2 regions of the Lichenicola cladoniae genome follow, and region 1 is predicted to be linked to the other one. Evidence: riboswitches for the same ligand, from Rfam matches in the RefSeq annotation. Region 1 holds a riboswitch; the other holds the start of a gene.
The links. Region 1 has a riboswitch for fluoride ahead of crcB (fluoride efflux transporter CrcB). Riboswitches for the same ligand answer to the same signal wherever they lie in the genome.

Region 1 (8,021 bases):
CTTGGCTCGTGGCTGATGTCAAGTCTGGCGCGACTGCAATTGATTTTGTTCTACGCCTCGGCTTCTCTTCGGCATCCCTCCTATGAGCGACCCAGATGGCGACGGAACTTACGTTGATTTGCTTCTTTACGCTGCGTCCGTCCTTCCCCGACGGCGTGCCATGTTCTTCTTCCATTTGTCCGGTTGATATCTGCATCGGGCATGCACGAGTTATCACGCACTGCAGGAAGCGATGCCGTATCGATCACATCAAGGCTTGCCTGATATCCCAACCAAAGCCGCTATACCGCTCTGCGCAGACCGTTTTTCCTCGTCTGTGATCTGGTCACGCAGGGATGCATCCTGTTTCAGTGCAAATCGACGCATATCGTCCGCCCGACGCTTAAGGATCCCGGCTTGGCGGCGAAGGAGATCCGGCAGCACAGAATCCCCGTGCAACCTCATGGCTAAGACTTGAAGATGGGGTAGACAGACAGTCGGCTCAGGATGCGGCGCGATACTTCCAGCCTGAAGAATAGCCTCGAATTTATCTAACGATGCGTCCGCGACTCCACACGCAAGTCTGCAGAACGGGCAGCCGGATGCCGAGTGCCAAAGCGCTGCGGGCGTGGAAGAAGCGTCCTCCTTGGCGTCGGCCATTTCCTCCAGTAATGCAGCCTGTGCGTCCAGCACAGGAGCGAAGCCGATGCAGACCTCGCGTGGCGCGGCATGAGCGATGAACTGCCGGCTGTGAGGTCCGCACAGGCCACCCTGTCTTGCCAGATCTTGCCTTGCCTCGAGATCGCGCCGAAGGCTGCCCTGCAGCTGTGTCAGCGCGTCGAACACCGCACGCTCAATCCGGCTGCAGATCTGGCAATCCAGCAGGTTGGCCGCGATCGGGGCATTCACCAGCGAGGATGAGCCGACTGGGTCGGAAGGCGGCAGCGCCGCCTGGTCAATCTCATGGCGCAGCGCGACCAGTCGCTCCCGAACGGCGCCAAGACCGGGCGCCGCCGCAAGCACGGCATCCAGTCGTGCATACATCCCGTGCAGAAAGGCGTGTCGCTTGCCATTGGTCATGTAGGCAAGAACATCGTGTTCCAGCTCCAGCAAGCCGCTCTCTTCGAGCCTAGAGGCCGGCATGCGTCCGAGCCGGACGCTAAGGGCCGTAGCGGCTGAGACGGGATAAAACTTCTGGGCCTCTGGAAGGCCAAGCGTTTGCAGACGGGCTCGTAAATCGGCGACTGCGGCGTCGCGTGCCGTCCCATCGACCATGTCTGCCTTGTTCAAGACGATGAACACCTGTCGGCCGGCTTTAGAGGCGGTGTAGAGAATGTCCGCTTCATCCTCCGTGAGAGAGCCGTTGAACCCTGTCACGAGTAGGAACGCATCGGCTTCCGGTAGAAAGGCGCGGGTGGTTACTGTGTTGCCAGCTACCGCAGACCCGAGACCTGGCGTATCAATGAAGCGAAACCCCGAACGGAGCAGATCTGCCGGAAGCTGGATTTCGGCTTCCCGGATGCGGCGACGATTGCTGGGGTTGCCACGCTCGGTGACATAGTCTTCCAATTGGTCGAGCCGGATGTCGAGAAACAGTGTCGTGTCCAGAAAGTGCAGCACGACCTTCTCGTGGCTGCCATAGGTGATGCTGGTGATCACAGAGGTGAGCGGCTCGATTCCGGTAGGCAGGCGGTCGAGCCCCAGCATCGCGTTCATCAAGGTAGATTTGCCGCGGCTGAAGCGCCCGACGACTGCGAGATTGAACCGGTCCTCGGCGAGACGGGCAAACAGGTCGCGGTTGCGCTCGAACTGGTCCGCCCGCCACGGAACCGCCCGTAGGAGGTCAGCAAGCTCGCTCTTCAGCAGTTCGTAGCGATGTAGGTCCAGTGTCGGCATCCCCATGCAGAAGTGAGCGAGAGTGTTGAGAGGTCGACCTCACCATGCAATACTCTTTTTATAGGGGATGGGGTTCCCCCTTTAACTGCCCGTCGTGGGCTGATGACTCCTGCCGATCCGGACCGAGCGTCCACGGGAGGAGTACGTCCATGGCCCTGGAACCTTTTCTGCAGCACCGCACCAAACACGATGACGTCCCGATGACCGTCGCATGCTGAACTATGCCCTGATTGGCCTGGGAGGCGCGATCGGCAGTATCCTGCGTGCGTGGCTCGGGACCGTCATGGTCACCCTGACAGGCCCCACCTTCCCGTGGGGAACAATTCTCATCAATATCGTGGGCTCGTTCGTGATTGGCTTCTTCGGAACGCTGACCGCGACCGACGGCCGTTTCGCCGTGCCATTCGATATGCGTACGTTCGTCATGGTGGGTATCTGCGGCGGGTTCACCACCTTCTCTTCCTTCAGCCTGCAAACGCTCGAATTGGCACGCGATGGCCGTGCCGGGCAGGCGCTGGGTAATGTTGCGCTCTCGATGGTGCTTTGCCTGGCAAGTGTTGCCGCCGGCTACTCGCTGGCGCTGGCGATCCGCACCTCGCATCTGGCAGCAATCAGCGACGCGGCGCCGGGCACGATGAGCAGCAGCACACTTGTTGCGCTGCATCGGCCGGAATCGGTGCCGGGCATGCTCGCCGTTGCTGGGCAACTCATGGCAGCAGAGGGCGGTCGAACCACGGCACTCGTCATCGACGGACCCGTTCTAGCCGATCTGCAGCCAACCGAGGAGGTGCTGACTCGGGAACGCCAGCAGGCGATCTCAGATCAACGCCGCAACTGGGCGGTTGCAATGCGTGGAACCCTTGATCGCTGGGTGTTAAAAGAGCGCGCTGAAGGGCATGAAGCGCGCTGGATCGAAGTGCGTGGTGACGGTGCGCTGGCGGTTGCCGAGCATGGCCGCGGCGCTCACCTGCTGCTGTTGGAACAAAAGCGCGGCGATAAGACCGCGCGCGCCCGGATCCACGCGGCACTGGTCCGGTCCGGACGTCCGGTGCTGCTGGTTCCAGCCGGAACGGCACCTCCTTTAGGCCACATCGTGGCCGTTGCCTGGCATGACGCTCGTGCCCGTGGGGCAATCCGGACCGCCCAGCCACTTTTGTCAAAGGCGGAGCGGGTGGTGGTGCTCCGTATCGGCGATGCGGCAGAGGATGCAGGTCTGGCGGAGGCGTTCGAAGGCCGGCCGTTCGAGGTCGTGACGGCACCAATCCCGCATGACGACGTCGGTGCGCAACTGGTATCGATGGCGCACGAAGCTGGTGCTGATCTGCTCGTCATGGGGAGTTACAGCCACGGCAGCCTGCACGAAAAGCTTTTCGACGGCGCCACAGAAGGTGTGCTGCGAAGCGCTGATCTTCCCGTTCTCATGCAGCATCAGGACGCATGACATGGACTACATCACGTGTATTCTGAACGATCCAGTAACCGCTCGATCGGTCTTGCGAACCGGTCGGCTCCTTTCTCAAAGGCTGCAGGACAGCCAGTTGCGCGTCCTGTGTCCGAGACCTGCTCGCGATCCGAACTTCATGCCAACCGAGGAAGTCATGACCGACGAGCGGCGCGAACGCTTCATCGGTCGCGAAGAAACTCGCTTGAGAAAAATCAATAGGCTCTTTGAAGCGTGGAAGATCAATGATGCGAGAGCCGCCGTCTTTGAGGAAGTCGAGGGCGATGTAGCCGAGATCGTGGCTGCGGCGGCTCGTCAGGCGACCTTGGTTGTGGCCGGCGCCGCGTATGGAACAGAGCAGACAGACGCGGCGGCAACCATCGAGACAGTGCTGGCAGAACGCGCCAGCGCAATTGTTGTGGTTCCCAAGGAACCACCCGTTTTGGTTGGGACGTGTCCGGGCATCGCCTGGAAGCGCAATGTTCAACTCAATGCGGCGATCAGTAGCGCCTTGAAGCTTTTGCTCACTGCCGACCAGGTTCACCTGCTAATTGAGGCGGAAAAGGCCGAGGAGGATGCAAAGCTGCAGGATCTGGTCATGACGCTGCAGCGGCACGCTGTTCCGGTGGAGATCCATCATGTTGAGCTTGGTGGTCGTCATGCTGGACAATACCTCATCCAAGAGGCGCACAGGGCCGGATCGGATTTGCTGGTTATGGGAGCCCACACGCAGTCGTGGTTCAGGGACTTGCTGCTCGGAGGACGATCAAAGGATGTTCTGGCTCACCTGGACCTTCCGGTCCTGTTACATGGATGAACATACCGGTCCGTACGTTTCTCTTAATCCGCACGCACGTGGTCGAGACGAGCGGGATCGTGCTGGCTCTAGTTTAGCTGTAGAATCCTAGCAGGAGGTGAATCGAGCAATGTTGAATTGGTTGGAACGATATCGGCAAGAACTTCGAACGAAGTCATACTGCGCATTATCTATTCAGGAAGCTGCAGAGATAAAAGCATTCTATCATTCGTCCGAATTTTCGGAATTACTAGGCGAGCAACCGTCTGCAGAGATTTATGCTCTACTAGATATGCTATTGTCGGAGAGGGTGCCGCCAGACACAATGAATGAGTATATTCTTAGGTATGTCCGTAAAGAAGCCGTCCTAAGGAACACTTTACCGTTTGGTCGAAAATTACAATAAAACAAACATTTCGTAATTTACGGGTAAGGAATTAAATTCAACTTGCAGCTTGTGGTCTTCTTACAGAGGGTGCAAACATGGCATCACACCTAACCAAGCTTGTTTCTTCCAACAAGTTGAGGACGGAAAATAGCTATGTCAAATTCTACATCGACGCTCGTTGAGCGGGTTCAGCACCGCGCCTATGAATTATGGGAAAAGGACGGGCAACCTGAAGACAAGTCAGAATATTTTTGGCTACAGGCTCAATTAGAGATTGGAATTGAAGATGCTGAAGCAGTTTCTATACAGCCTGTGATGAAGCAATCAGAAAAGCTAGGGTCATCAAAACGGGCTTCCTGAAATCTGCTCAGCAGGCCGGACCTTTTCGTAAAATGTTGGGAACTTAGCCGCCATTATTTACTATGGTGGTCAGCGGGCTAAGGCTCTGCTCAACAATTACCGCATCGGCCTGATGGCCTTGGTCTGATGGTGTAGTTCCACTCAGGATGCCAGGTGTCGGTGGCGATGTTGAGTGTCGCCATCTCCTCGTCGGAAACGCGGATCGCCTTGGGGTAGATGTTCTCATCCAGCTCGCAGCGGACCGTTAGCCCGGTCTTGGTTGTTGTGGCAGCAATGAGATCGACGACGGCGAGGCGACTGACAGCGGCTTGCCGCGCCAGGTCTGGGTGATGTGGCAAAACATGCGGTGCTCGATCTTGTTCCACTTCGATGTCCCGGGCGGATAATGGCACACCTGCAAGCTCAGCCCGGTCTGGTCGGCCAGCTTTTGCAACTCGAGCTTCCACAACCGTACTCGCGATCCATTCGAACCGCCGCCGTCGGCGGTGATCAGCAGTTGCCGCGCATTCTGATAGCGGTCGCGGCCGACAACATCATACCAGCGACGGATCGTGTTGACGGCGAACGCCGCCGTGTCGTGGTCGATCCCGACGCTGACCCAGCCGGCGTTGGCTGCGACATCGTAGATCCCGTATGGCGCGACCTTGCCGAGATCTTTGTCGACCAAATCATTCACGTTGACGGTATCTAGACATCCCTTGGCACGGTAGTCGCTGCCGGCGTTCTTGTATTCGCCGATCAGCTCTTTTTTCGGTTCTGTTGCAAAGTTTCGTCGTGTCTGAGTATGGGCTGGGACTTTGGTTTTTCTATCCTGCGAGGGAGTAGAACTGCTGCGCTGGACGCAGCTTCGCTGTCGAACGTAACTGACCCTTGCGGATCATGTGCATGATCTCGAGGCCGGCAATGGTGGTCGCCGCTGACCAGAAATTCTTGAAGCCGAGCATTGGCCGGGTGATCCGTTTGATCGCCCGGTGGTCCTGCTCGACGAGGTTGTTGAGATACTTGACTTGGCGCATTTTGATCCCGGCGTCATGCTCGGTGTTGTAGCTGTCAACCGCCGCGGTGTTGGCGCCGCTCTTGTCGATGGTGATCGTGCGGGGAGCCCTATGTCGGGTGATAGCCTTGCAGAGGAAACGCAGCGCCGCCTTGCGATCGCGCTTGGCGGTCAACAGGAAGTCCACTGTGGCACCCGCCTTGTCGACTGCACGATACAGATACTTCCACACGCCCTTGATCCGTATGTAGGTCTCATCCATCCGCCAACTGCCGCCGATCGGACGTTTGCGGGCCACGAAGGCCTTCTCCAGCAACGGCACATACCTGAGCACCCAGCGATGCAGCGTCGTGTGGTCGACCTCCACGCCACGCTCCCCCATCATCTCTTCAACCTGGCGGTAGCTCAACGGATACGCCACGTACCAGCGAACACCCCACAAGATGATGTCGCGCTCGAAGTGGCTGCCTTTGAACGCAATCGACATCGTCTCCAGATCCATAACCGTTGCCGTTAGCCATCACGCACCGGTCGATCGAAACTTTGCAACAGAACCTCAACGAGCGCAGCAGCGGCGTGCTGAACCGGACCTGCCTGCCCAGCGACATCATCGCCTTCGTGGTGTTCTGCCGGTTGCGCTACCGGCTGACGCTGCGTGGGATCGAGGTCAGCTACGAGGCCGTTCGTGACTGGGAGGCCAAGCTGCTGCCGGTCATGGGCGACGAGCTGCGCAAACGCCGCCGCGGCACCGGACGTCAGTGGGTCGTCGATCGTCTCGGGCTGACGGAGTGGGACGACAAATGCTATCGCTCATGTCGGCGTATCGCTCCCTCGGTAGGTTTAGGCAGGCTTTTACCCGCCTCGATACGCCGCCTTGCTCAGTCCGCCATCACCTAGTTTCGCCCATAGCTCCAGCCTAGAAACCCTGGTGCCGATCAGCGATGATCCCTACCATCAGGCTACCCGCCCTGGCAGTCTGACGAGCAGCCCAGCCCGCTCAACTGAAGCCTCTAAGGAGTATTTTATGAACGGCGTCGATACGGATACGGGTAAGACCGCAAGGCCACACGCGCACTTCGATGCTCCGCATGAGGTGGTCGTCGATCCTGAGCTTTCGAAGGAGCAGAAGATAGAAGCTCTTGATAGTTTGGAGCAGGATGCCCGCCAACTCGCTATTGCTTCGTCAGAAGGTATGTCAGGTGGTGAGGCGACCGGACTACAGGAAGTGCGCCATGCAAGAGATGTATTGGAGATGCCGCCACTCTCTATAGCCTATGAAGTGGTATTGCAGGACTTGCATCTTAGACTGACGGACATTGGGCAGGACGAAATGAAGACAGTGCTCCGACAAACCATCGCTGCCCTAAAGGCCATAAGCACGACCGGCCAATCGAGCACCTGATCGATGTTGAGTGAGATCGTGCCGCGGCAAGCTTGGGGAGTGCAAGCAAGCATCCTACCTCTACGCTCTCGCATCTGTAGCTGCCCGGCGCCGCATCCCCGTGACGCCTGATCAAACTCGATCCAGGTGGCTGGCGGGAGATCTCAGGAGGCAGCCTGCAGCCTATTGCTCCGCGCCTTCGATAAGCTCGTGACCATTGCCGGATCGGCCACCAGCCCGATCGCCGTCCGTGCTCGCCACTTGGCGATAAAGGGTTCTGTCGCAATTTTGCGTCTTGGCCGCCTCGTGTACATGGGAGGGCGCGGTTTGGGACGAGACGATGGCGATTGACTTCAAGGGTAGTCACTTCGAGCGGGATATCGTCCTATGGGGTGTGCGGTGGTATGTGGCGTATCCGATCAGCTACCGCCAGCTCGAGGAGATGATGGGTGAGCGGGGCGTTAAGGTCGATCATTCCACGCTGAACCGCTGAATCGTGCGCTACGTGCCGTTGCTGGAGAAGGTGTTTGTGTCGCGCAAGCGTCCGGTTGGCGGCAGCTGGAGGCTCGACGAAACCTACGTGCGGGTCAAGGGCGCGTGGAAGTATCTCTATCGGGCGGTCGACAAAGCCGGTGCCACCGTGGACTTCCTGCTGACGGCCAAGCGGGATCGTAAGGCGGCGCTGCGCTTCCTGCGTAAGGCGGCCGGGCATCACGGCATTCCTGAGAAGATCACCATCGACAAGAGCGGCGCCAACACAGCTGCGATCGCGAGCTACAATGTCGA
Region 2 (8,021 bases), on a different replicon from region 1:
TTCTGTTCGCCGCGCACCGACCGGTCCACCCCGGCATCGGTTAGCCGGCCAGCCAGATCGGGGCTCAGCAGGATGTGGTCAAGCCGCAGCCCGGCATCGCGCGAGAAGCCATCGCGCATGTAGTCCCAGAAGGACGGCAGCGGCCCGGCCGGGTGGATGGTCCGCAACGCGTCCGTCCAGCCCTGGGCCAGTAGCCGGGCGAACGCTTCCCGGACGACCGGCTGCAGCAGCGCGTTCCGGCCCCAGGATTTGCTCGGATAGATGTCGGCATCGGTCGGCACGACGTTGTAGTCACCGGCGAGCACCACCGGCAGCCCGGTCGCGTGCAGCTCGGCGGCATGAATAATAAGCCGCTCGAACCAGGCGAGCTTGTAGTCGAACTTCGGGCCCGGCTGCGGATTGCCGTTCGGCAGATAGAGGCAGGCGATCAGCACGCCATCGACCGCCGCCTCGAGATAGCGTGCCTGATCGTCGTGCGGACCGCCCGGCAAGCTGCGCCGGGTCGGCACCGGTTCGCGGCCACGCGCCAGGATCGCCACGCCGTTCCAGCTCCGCTCGCCCTGCCATACCGCCTCGTAGCCGGCCTCCCTGATCGCATCGCGCGGGAAGTCGGCATGGGCCGCCTTGAGTTCCTGCAGGCAGGCCACATCCGGCTTCGCAGCCTGCAGCCAAGCCAGCAGGTTCGGCAGCCGCCGGTTGATGCCGTTGATGTTGAAGGTGGCGATTTTCACGCTCGTTCGAACGCGGCAACCGGGGCCAGGATTTGCGCACACTGGACGCATGGCTTTTTCCAATAAAGAGTCAGGGTGTTGCAACGCCTGGATTTGCCATGACCCCTCTGCCGCCGACCATGTCCGCCCGTCCGAAACGACTGCTTGCCATCCTGCTGATGACCAGCGGTCTGGTTGCCACGTCGGCCCTGGCCGACGACACGCACGGACTGGCGGCTCCGGTATCGGCAGCACCGGCAGCCAAGCCTGTACCGGTCGACAAGCCGGAAAAATCCGACAACGCCCTGATTGCCGAGTTGCCGGCGGACAGCGTTACCCATCACGACCTGACCCTGGCCGCCGGCCATCTCGGCTATACTGCCACGGCGGGAACACTGACCCTGCGCGACGATGAAGGCGCGCCGTCCGCCAAAGTCTTCTACGTGGCCTATGTCGCGGACGGGCAGCAGGTAGCGCGTAGACCGGTCAGCTTCTTCTTCAACGGTGGTCCCGGCGCCGGCACCGCCTTCCTGCATCTGGGTGCCGCCGGACCGGTCGTGCTGAACTTTCCGGCCGCCAACCCGACCGACGGTGCCAATGCGCAACTCGGTCCCAACCCGGATAGCTGGCTGCGCTTCACCGACATGGTATTCATCGATGCGGTCGGCACCGGCTACAGCCTGCCGGAAAAGCCGGCCAAGGCGCCCAAGCAGTTCTGGGGCGTGAAGCAGGACGGGTCTGCCTTTGCCGATGCAATCCGGCTCTGGCTGGAAGCCAACCGCCGTCAGCGCTCGCCGAAATACCTGGTCGGCGAGAGCTATGGCGGCATCCGCTCGATCAAGACCGCCTATGCGCTGCAGACCGAGCAGAACATCCCTCTCGCCGGGATCGTCATGATCTCGCCGGCGATCGAGATGAACCTGATCGGCAGCACCGACAATCCGCTGGCTGATGCGATCCTGTTGCCGAGCCTGGCCGCGGCTGCCCTGGAGCGCGATCACAAGCTCACCCCGCAGGCGGTCGACGATGCATACCGCTACGCGTTCGGCCCGTATCTCTCGACGCTGGCAGGCCCGCCGCTCGGTGCCGACGCGGCGCACGATTTCTATGGCAAGGTCGCTGCCATGACCGGCCTGCCCGAGGCTGTCGTTGCCAAGGAACGCGCCCAGATCGATCCGCAGGCACATGACGTGCGCAGCCGTGACGGCCGCCTCTACAGCCTGTATGACGGAACACTCTCGATCGCCGATCCCTATCCCGAAGGCATCGACAATGGCGACAGTCCGGAACCGGTGCTGGCCGGCTACGGCCTCGCCTACGGCAATGCCTTCACCGGCTATGTCGAGGATGCGCTCGGCTTTCGCACCGATCTGAAATACGACCTGCTGAACCTCGCGGTGAACAAGGCCTGGGACTACAAGGAAGGCGGCGACCTGATCTCGCGGGGGATGCCGGATCTGCGCAAGCTGATGGCGGTCAATCCGTCGCTGCGGGTCTTCATCGCCAACGGCTATTTCGACCTGACCTGTCCGTTTTCGGGAAGCCGCTGGCTGATCGAGCACATGCCGGTCGGCCGCGATCGCGTGCGGCTCAAGGTCTATCCGGGCGGCCACATGCTTTACACGCGGCCGGATAGCCGTGCAGCACTCGCGCACGATGTCTCAGCTCTCTACACCGGCAGCCCGTAGGACCGCGCGCTGGCTGCTGCCGGTGCTTTGCCTGGTCCTGGCCGGTTGCGCATCGACGCCGCCGGCCTGCGTCCCGGGTCGGCTCGCCGACGATACCATCGCAATCGTGTCGCACGGCTGGCACACCGACCTCGCCATTCCGGCCGGTGCGCTGCGCGGCAACATGCGGGACTTCCGGCGGGTGTTCCCCGGCATGACGGTACTCATGGTCGGCTTCGGCAAGCGCACCTTCATGATGGCGCCGGTGACCGGTCTGGGCGACCTGCTGGTCGGCCCGTTTCCCGGCGACGGCACGCTGCTGATCGCCGGACTGACCGCGCCGCCGGACCGTGCCTACGATGACGGCACGATGAAGATTGGCCGGTTGTTGCCGGGAGGGGCCGGGCGCCTCTCCGACTTCATCTGGCGGACCCTCGATGTAAAGCAGGGCCGGCCGGTCCGGATTGGCCCGGGCTTCTTTCCGGGCAGCATTTTCTACGCGACCCGGACAGGCTATTCCGGCGTCTATACCTGCAACAGCTGGATCGGGGACGCCCTGCAGGCAGCCGGCATCGTGCCGACGGCCTCGGGCATCGTGTTCGCCTCGCAGGTGATGGACCGGATCAGCCCGTCAGGCGGTGGCGCCTGCACGATCGGCGGCCACCGCTGAACCAGCGCCGGGGGTATCAACCGCCCGGCGGTCGCGTGGTGACCTGTGCCGGCACCGCCTCGCCGTTCGGCATCACGACATAGGTTCGACTGGGCGAAGAGCCGCCGCCGCCGAAACTGGAACTGCACGCGGTGAGCAATCCTGCAGTCAGGAGAGTTGCCATGCAGCCAAGGGCGCGGATCGTCATCGAGTAAGAGCCTCCGTGGTAAACAACTGACCTGAGCATCATGGGCAGCGGGCGCGCAATGGCCGCCCTGGACAGGCACCATGTGCCCCAGGTCGGCGCAACGGCTTTCGGAACCAATCTCGTCCTCACCGCCAGCCAAAATTTCGTGTTGAGCGGCATCCGTCGAGATGCGACACCTGCCGGCAGGGGATGGGGTTCCCCCTTGAACCGCCCGTCGTGGGCTGATGACCTCCTGCAGGTTCGGACCCGGCGTCCGCAGGAGGATCGTGTCCTTGTTCCAGGATAATCATCGAAACCGGCTGCCGCCGCCGGATCCTTTCGTCGAGGGGACTCATTGCGGATGCTGACCTACGCGCTGATCGGTCTGGGCGGCGCGCTCGGTAGCGTCGCGCGCGCCTGGCTCGGGAATGCGATGGTAGCCCTGACGGGACCCAGCTTTCCGTGGGGCACGATCCTCATCAACATCGTCGGCTCGTTCGTGATCGGTTTCTTCGGGACCCTGACTGCGACAGACGGTCGCTTCGCTGTCCCGTTCGATGTGCGCGCCTTCGTCATGGTCGGCATCTGTGGGGGCTTCACCACCTTCTCGTCGTTCAGCCTGCAGACGCTCGAGCTGCTGCGTGACGGCAGGCCTGGCCAGGCCCTCGCCAACATCGCGCTTTCGGTGGCCCTCTGCCTGGCAAGCGTGGCCGCCGGCTATTCACTGGCGTCGATGACACGAACCTCTCGTCTCGCGGTGATCGGCGACGCGACCTCCGGGTCGATCAGCGACAGTACGCTGGTCGCGTTGCATCGTCCCGGAGCGGTGCCGGGTATGCTCGCCGTCGCACGTCAGCTCATGGCGCGGGAAGATGGGCGGATCACCGCGCTCGCGATCGACGGTCCCATACTGGCCGAGCTGCAGCCGACCGAAGAGGTGCTGACCCGGGAACGTACGGCGGAGATTGCGGCTAGGCGGACGGAATGGGTCGAGGGCATGCGGTCGACGCTCGATCGCTGGGTCGGGCAGGAACGCAGTATTGGACATTCAGCTCACTGGATCGAGGTGCGCGGGGACGGTGCATCGGCGATCGCCGAGCATGGCCGCGGCGCCTATCTTCTCCTGCTGGAGCAGAATGGCGGCGATGCCGCCGCTCGCGCCCGCCTCCGTGCGGCTCTGATCCGGGCGCGACGGCCGGTGCTGCTCGTGCCATCCGGACATGCCGGCGAGTTCGGCCGGATCATTGCCGTGGCCTGGCGCGACGATCCGCATGTCCGCCAGGCCATACGGACCGCGACGCCCCTGCTCTCGAAGGCCAAGCGGGTTCTCGTTCTCCACGTCGGAAGCGAAGCGGACGGCCTGCCATCGGACCCGGTCTTCGATGGGCTGCCGATCGAACGGATCACGGCAGCCGCGGTCGGTGATGACACCGGATCGCAGCTACTCTCGATGGCACGTGAAGCCGGCGCGGATCTCCTCGTCATGGGCAGCTACAGCCATGGCAGCCTGCGCGAAGAGCTATTCGGCGGCGTGACGGAAACCATGCTCAGGCATGCCGATCTTCCCGTGCTCATGCAGCATCGCAGCGCCTGACGGGAACGGCACCGCACATATCTGGACGGTCCACGAACGCCTCAAGCCCAATCGACTCCGCTCAGTGCCCGGCAGCCATCCTGTGCTGCATTTTTTCATCGACCGGCAGGGTGGTGGCCGTCAGGGCAATGCCCTGCCAGCCGGCGCCGATTGCGGTGAACAGGCCGATCGCGTCCTGCAGCCGGGCCAGTTCCCCCACCGCTGCGAGGTTTTCGGCGGTGTAGGTGGCGCGCTCGCTGGTCAGCACGTCCAGGAAGCCCGACAGGCCGGCCCCGTACAGCCTGCGTGCGCGGTCGAGTGCCAGCGCATTGTCCTGCGCGGCCCGCCGCAAGGTCGCGGTGCGGATCTCGTCGTTGCGATACGCGACCAGCCGGTCCTCGACTTCCTGGAACGAGCGCAGGACGGTTTGTTCGTATTCCAGGCGGGCGGCTTCCGCATTCGCATGCGCCTCGCGGACTTCAGCGGACAGGCGGCCGCCATGATACAGCGGCGCACTGACCTGGAGCACCAGCGACCAAGCCAGGCTGCTGGCGGTGAACAGCTCGTGGATCATGCTGGATTGCGGCGCGAACGAAAGCGGCAGGATGAAGCTCGGATAAAGCTGAGCCACCGCCACCCCGATCCGCGCCGTCGCCTGCGCATATTCCCGTTCGGCCCGGCGGATGTCCGGGCGGTTGGCGATCACCATCGAGGGCAGCGCCACCGGCAGGGCCGGCACCGAAGGCAGCGGTGCAGGTTGTTCCAGCATCCCTTCGAGCGTGCCGGGCATCTGGCCGGTCAGCACCGAGATTGCGTGCGCCAGCTGGGCGATACGGGTCTGCAGCGGTTGCCGCGTCGCCTGTTCGGTCTCGAGTTCGCCCTGGGCCTGCGCCACCTGCAGCGTGGTGCCCAGACCTTGCGTGAACACCTTGTTGGTGAGTGCCAGCGCGTCGCCGGCGGCCTGGATGTTGCGGTCGGCGATCTGCAGTTGCAGTTGCGAGGCACGCAGCGTGACGTAGTCGGTGGACAGCTCCGACAGCAGTGCCAGCAGGGTGGCGCGACGCTGCTCGATGCCGGCATCGACCGCGGCCTGCTGCGCCTCGATCGAATGGCGGATGCGTCCGAACACGTCGAGTTCCCAACTCGCCGATAGGCCGTACTGCCAGAGACGGGTATCGGAGTTGGCTCCGGTCAGTGGCGGGTATTCGAGGGTCGTGCTGAAGCGCTGGATGCCGGCCGCCGGCGTCAGGTCAATCTGCGGATACAGGCCGCCGGCGATCTGGTCGCGCAGGCCGCGCGCCGCCAGCAGGCGCTGGCCGGAGATTGCGAGGTCGTAGTTGCCGCTGATCGCCTTGTTCACCAGCAGGGTCAGCACCGGATCGTGAAAGCTGGCCCACCAGTCACGCATTTCGGCCCGGGTCGTGGCCAGCTCGTCCGCAGTGGCGGCGTGCTCGGTCCAGTTGGCCGGCAGCGCCATCTTGGGCGCGTGATATTTCGGCCCGACGATGCAGCCTGCGAGCAGGAGCAGGGAAGCCAGGCAGGAGGGTCCAGCGAGTGGCCGGAACCGAGATCTGGGAGATGGCATGATGCAGGCTGCCGTCCGGCTCACAGATGGTCCTGCAGCCAAGTCGGAAGCCGCTCGTGGTTGCGGGCTTCCGCACCGACTGCGACCGAGCAGGTCATGCCGGCTGCCAGGATGATGCCGGGCGGGATGCTGTCGAGATGGATCCGCACCGGAATGCGCTGCGCCAGCCTGACCCAGGTGAAGACCGGGTTCACGTCCTGCAGTCCGGAGCGGTCCGGGCTGCCGTTCTGGTCGTTGATGCCGCGGGCGATGCTCTCGACATGGCCGCCCAGCAGCGCCTGGTAGCCCATCAGCTTGATCCGCGCCGGATCGCCGACATGAATGCCACCGAGCTTGGTTTCCTCGAAATAGCCATAGACCCAGAACGAGTCCGAATCGATCAGTGCGATCCTGGCCTGGCCGGTGGTGACGTAGTCGCCGACCCGCAGCAGCAGGTTGGTGACGATGCCGTTCACGGGCGCATACAAAGTGGCGCGTGCCAGGTTCAGCTTCGCCGTGTCGAGCTGCACCTGTGCCGCGTCCACCGTGGCCTGGGCGGTCGAAGCGGTCGAGTTGAATCGCTCGCGCTCCTCCGCCGATACGATCCCGGCCAGGCCGGCGCGCCGCGAGGCATCGGACTGGCGCAGGCGCAGATCCTCGCGGACGCTGGACAGCCTGGCCGTGGCTTCGGCGATCGCCAGCCGGAACCGCGACGGGTCGATGACGAACAGCGGGTCGCCCTTGCGAACGAACTGGTTGTCCCGGACCGGCAGGGCCACGACAGTGCCTGACACTTCCGGCGCGATGTCGACCACGTAGGCCCGCACCCGCCCGTCGCGGGTCCACGGTGCCACCATGTAGATGCGCCAGAGCGAGGCGCCGAGCACCACGGCTACAGCGACCACCACGACTGTCAGGACGACGCGAAACAAGGCACGCAGGAGGTTCATGGGAGTTCGGGCCTCGGGTGATCTGGTCAGGCGTACATGACGAGCAGGGACAACACGCAGACGTAGAGCGCCACCTCCAGCAGCGGCAGGTGCCAGCCCCAGCGGGCCAGACCGCTGCGCCAGAGCAGCGCACGCAGCACCAGCGTGATCGGCAGTGCGACGAGGCAATACAGCACGATCGGCGCGAACAGCACGCCGGCGACGTTGAGTTCGGTCAGCATCGGTGGTGCGTCATGCCGCAGCCAAATCCGGACATCGCCGGTCGAGCAGGCCGCGCGCCTTCTCGATCAGCAGGACCGCTTCGCCCAGCGTTCCGACCAGCGCGGGTAGACCTCGATCCGACGCATCGGAGATCGGCGACGGACCGTTCGCCGACGGGTCCGGCGCAAGCAACGGCGCCAGTTCGTGTTCAAGCCGGTTGATCCGGGACGCTACGCGCGCCGGCTCCATCCGCACGCGCCGCAGGGCGCGCAAGGCCTGTCGCGCGGCGTCACGCCCGGCTTCGGGGAGCGCAGGGTCCGACTGGAGTTGCTGCAGCGTCAGTATCACGCGTCCCAGCGCCACGGTCGCGAAGGCTGCCTGCACCAATGGGGCTGCTGCCAGGCCGGGCATCTGCTGCAGGCGCTGGATCATGCGCTGGATTTTCTGCATCTGCAGGTTCTGCCAGACCTCCCATCGCTGCAGCGGCCACGCCCCGAATCCGGCAACGACCGGACGCTGC

Region 2: linked by a shared signal. The riboswitch ahead of crcB (fluoride efflux transporter CrcB) and the one ahead of crcB (fluoride efflux transporter CrcB) in region 1 are both predicted to bind fluoride.

Annotation. Positions count from the first base shown of each region.
Region 1 is NZ_CP053712.1:8,285-16,305, forward strand. It holds gene HN018_RS27115 (dynamin family protein) at 250-1,875, opposite strand; fluoride riboswitch at 1,930-1,994, shown strand; gene crcB (fluoride efflux transporter CrcB) at 2,087-3,316, shown strand; gene HN018_RS27125 (universal stress protein) at 3,318-4,133, shown strand; gene HN018_RS27130 (DUF2934 domain-containing protein) at 4,654-4,860, shown strand; partial or broken gene HN018_RS28975 (ISAzo13 family transposase) at 4,950-5,611, opposite strand; gene HN018_RS27145 (IS6 family transposase) at 5,667-6,341, opposite strand; gene HN018_RS27150 (hypothetical protein) at 6,398-6,751, shown strand; gene HN018_RS27155 (hypothetical protein) at 6,879-7,256, shown strand; partial or broken gene HN018_RS27160 (IS6 family transposase) at 7,576-8,021, shown strand, end outside.
Region 2 is NZ_CP053708.1:4,711,136-4,719,156, forward strand. It holds gene xth (exodeoxyribonuclease III) at 1-731, opposite strand, end outside; gene HN018_RS21395 (S10 family peptidase) at 830-2,398, shown strand; gene HN018_RS21400 (DUF2459 domain-containing protein) at 2,367-3,047, shown strand; gene HN018_RS21405 (hypothetical protein) at 3,064-3,234, opposite strand; fluoride riboswitch at 3,411-3,476, shown strand; partial or broken gene crcB (fluoride efflux transporter CrcB) at 3,575-3,988, shown strand; gene HN018_RS29160 (universal stress protein) at 4,211-4,807, shown strand; gene HN018_RS21415 (efflux transporter outer membrane subunit) at 4,869-6,371, opposite strand; gene HN018_RS21420 (efflux RND transporter periplasmic adaptor subunit) at 6,392-7,300, opposite strand; gene HN018_RS21425 (DUF1656 domain-containing protein) at 7,327-7,521, opposite strand; gene HN018_RS21430 (FUSC family protein) at 7,532-8,021, opposite strand, start outside.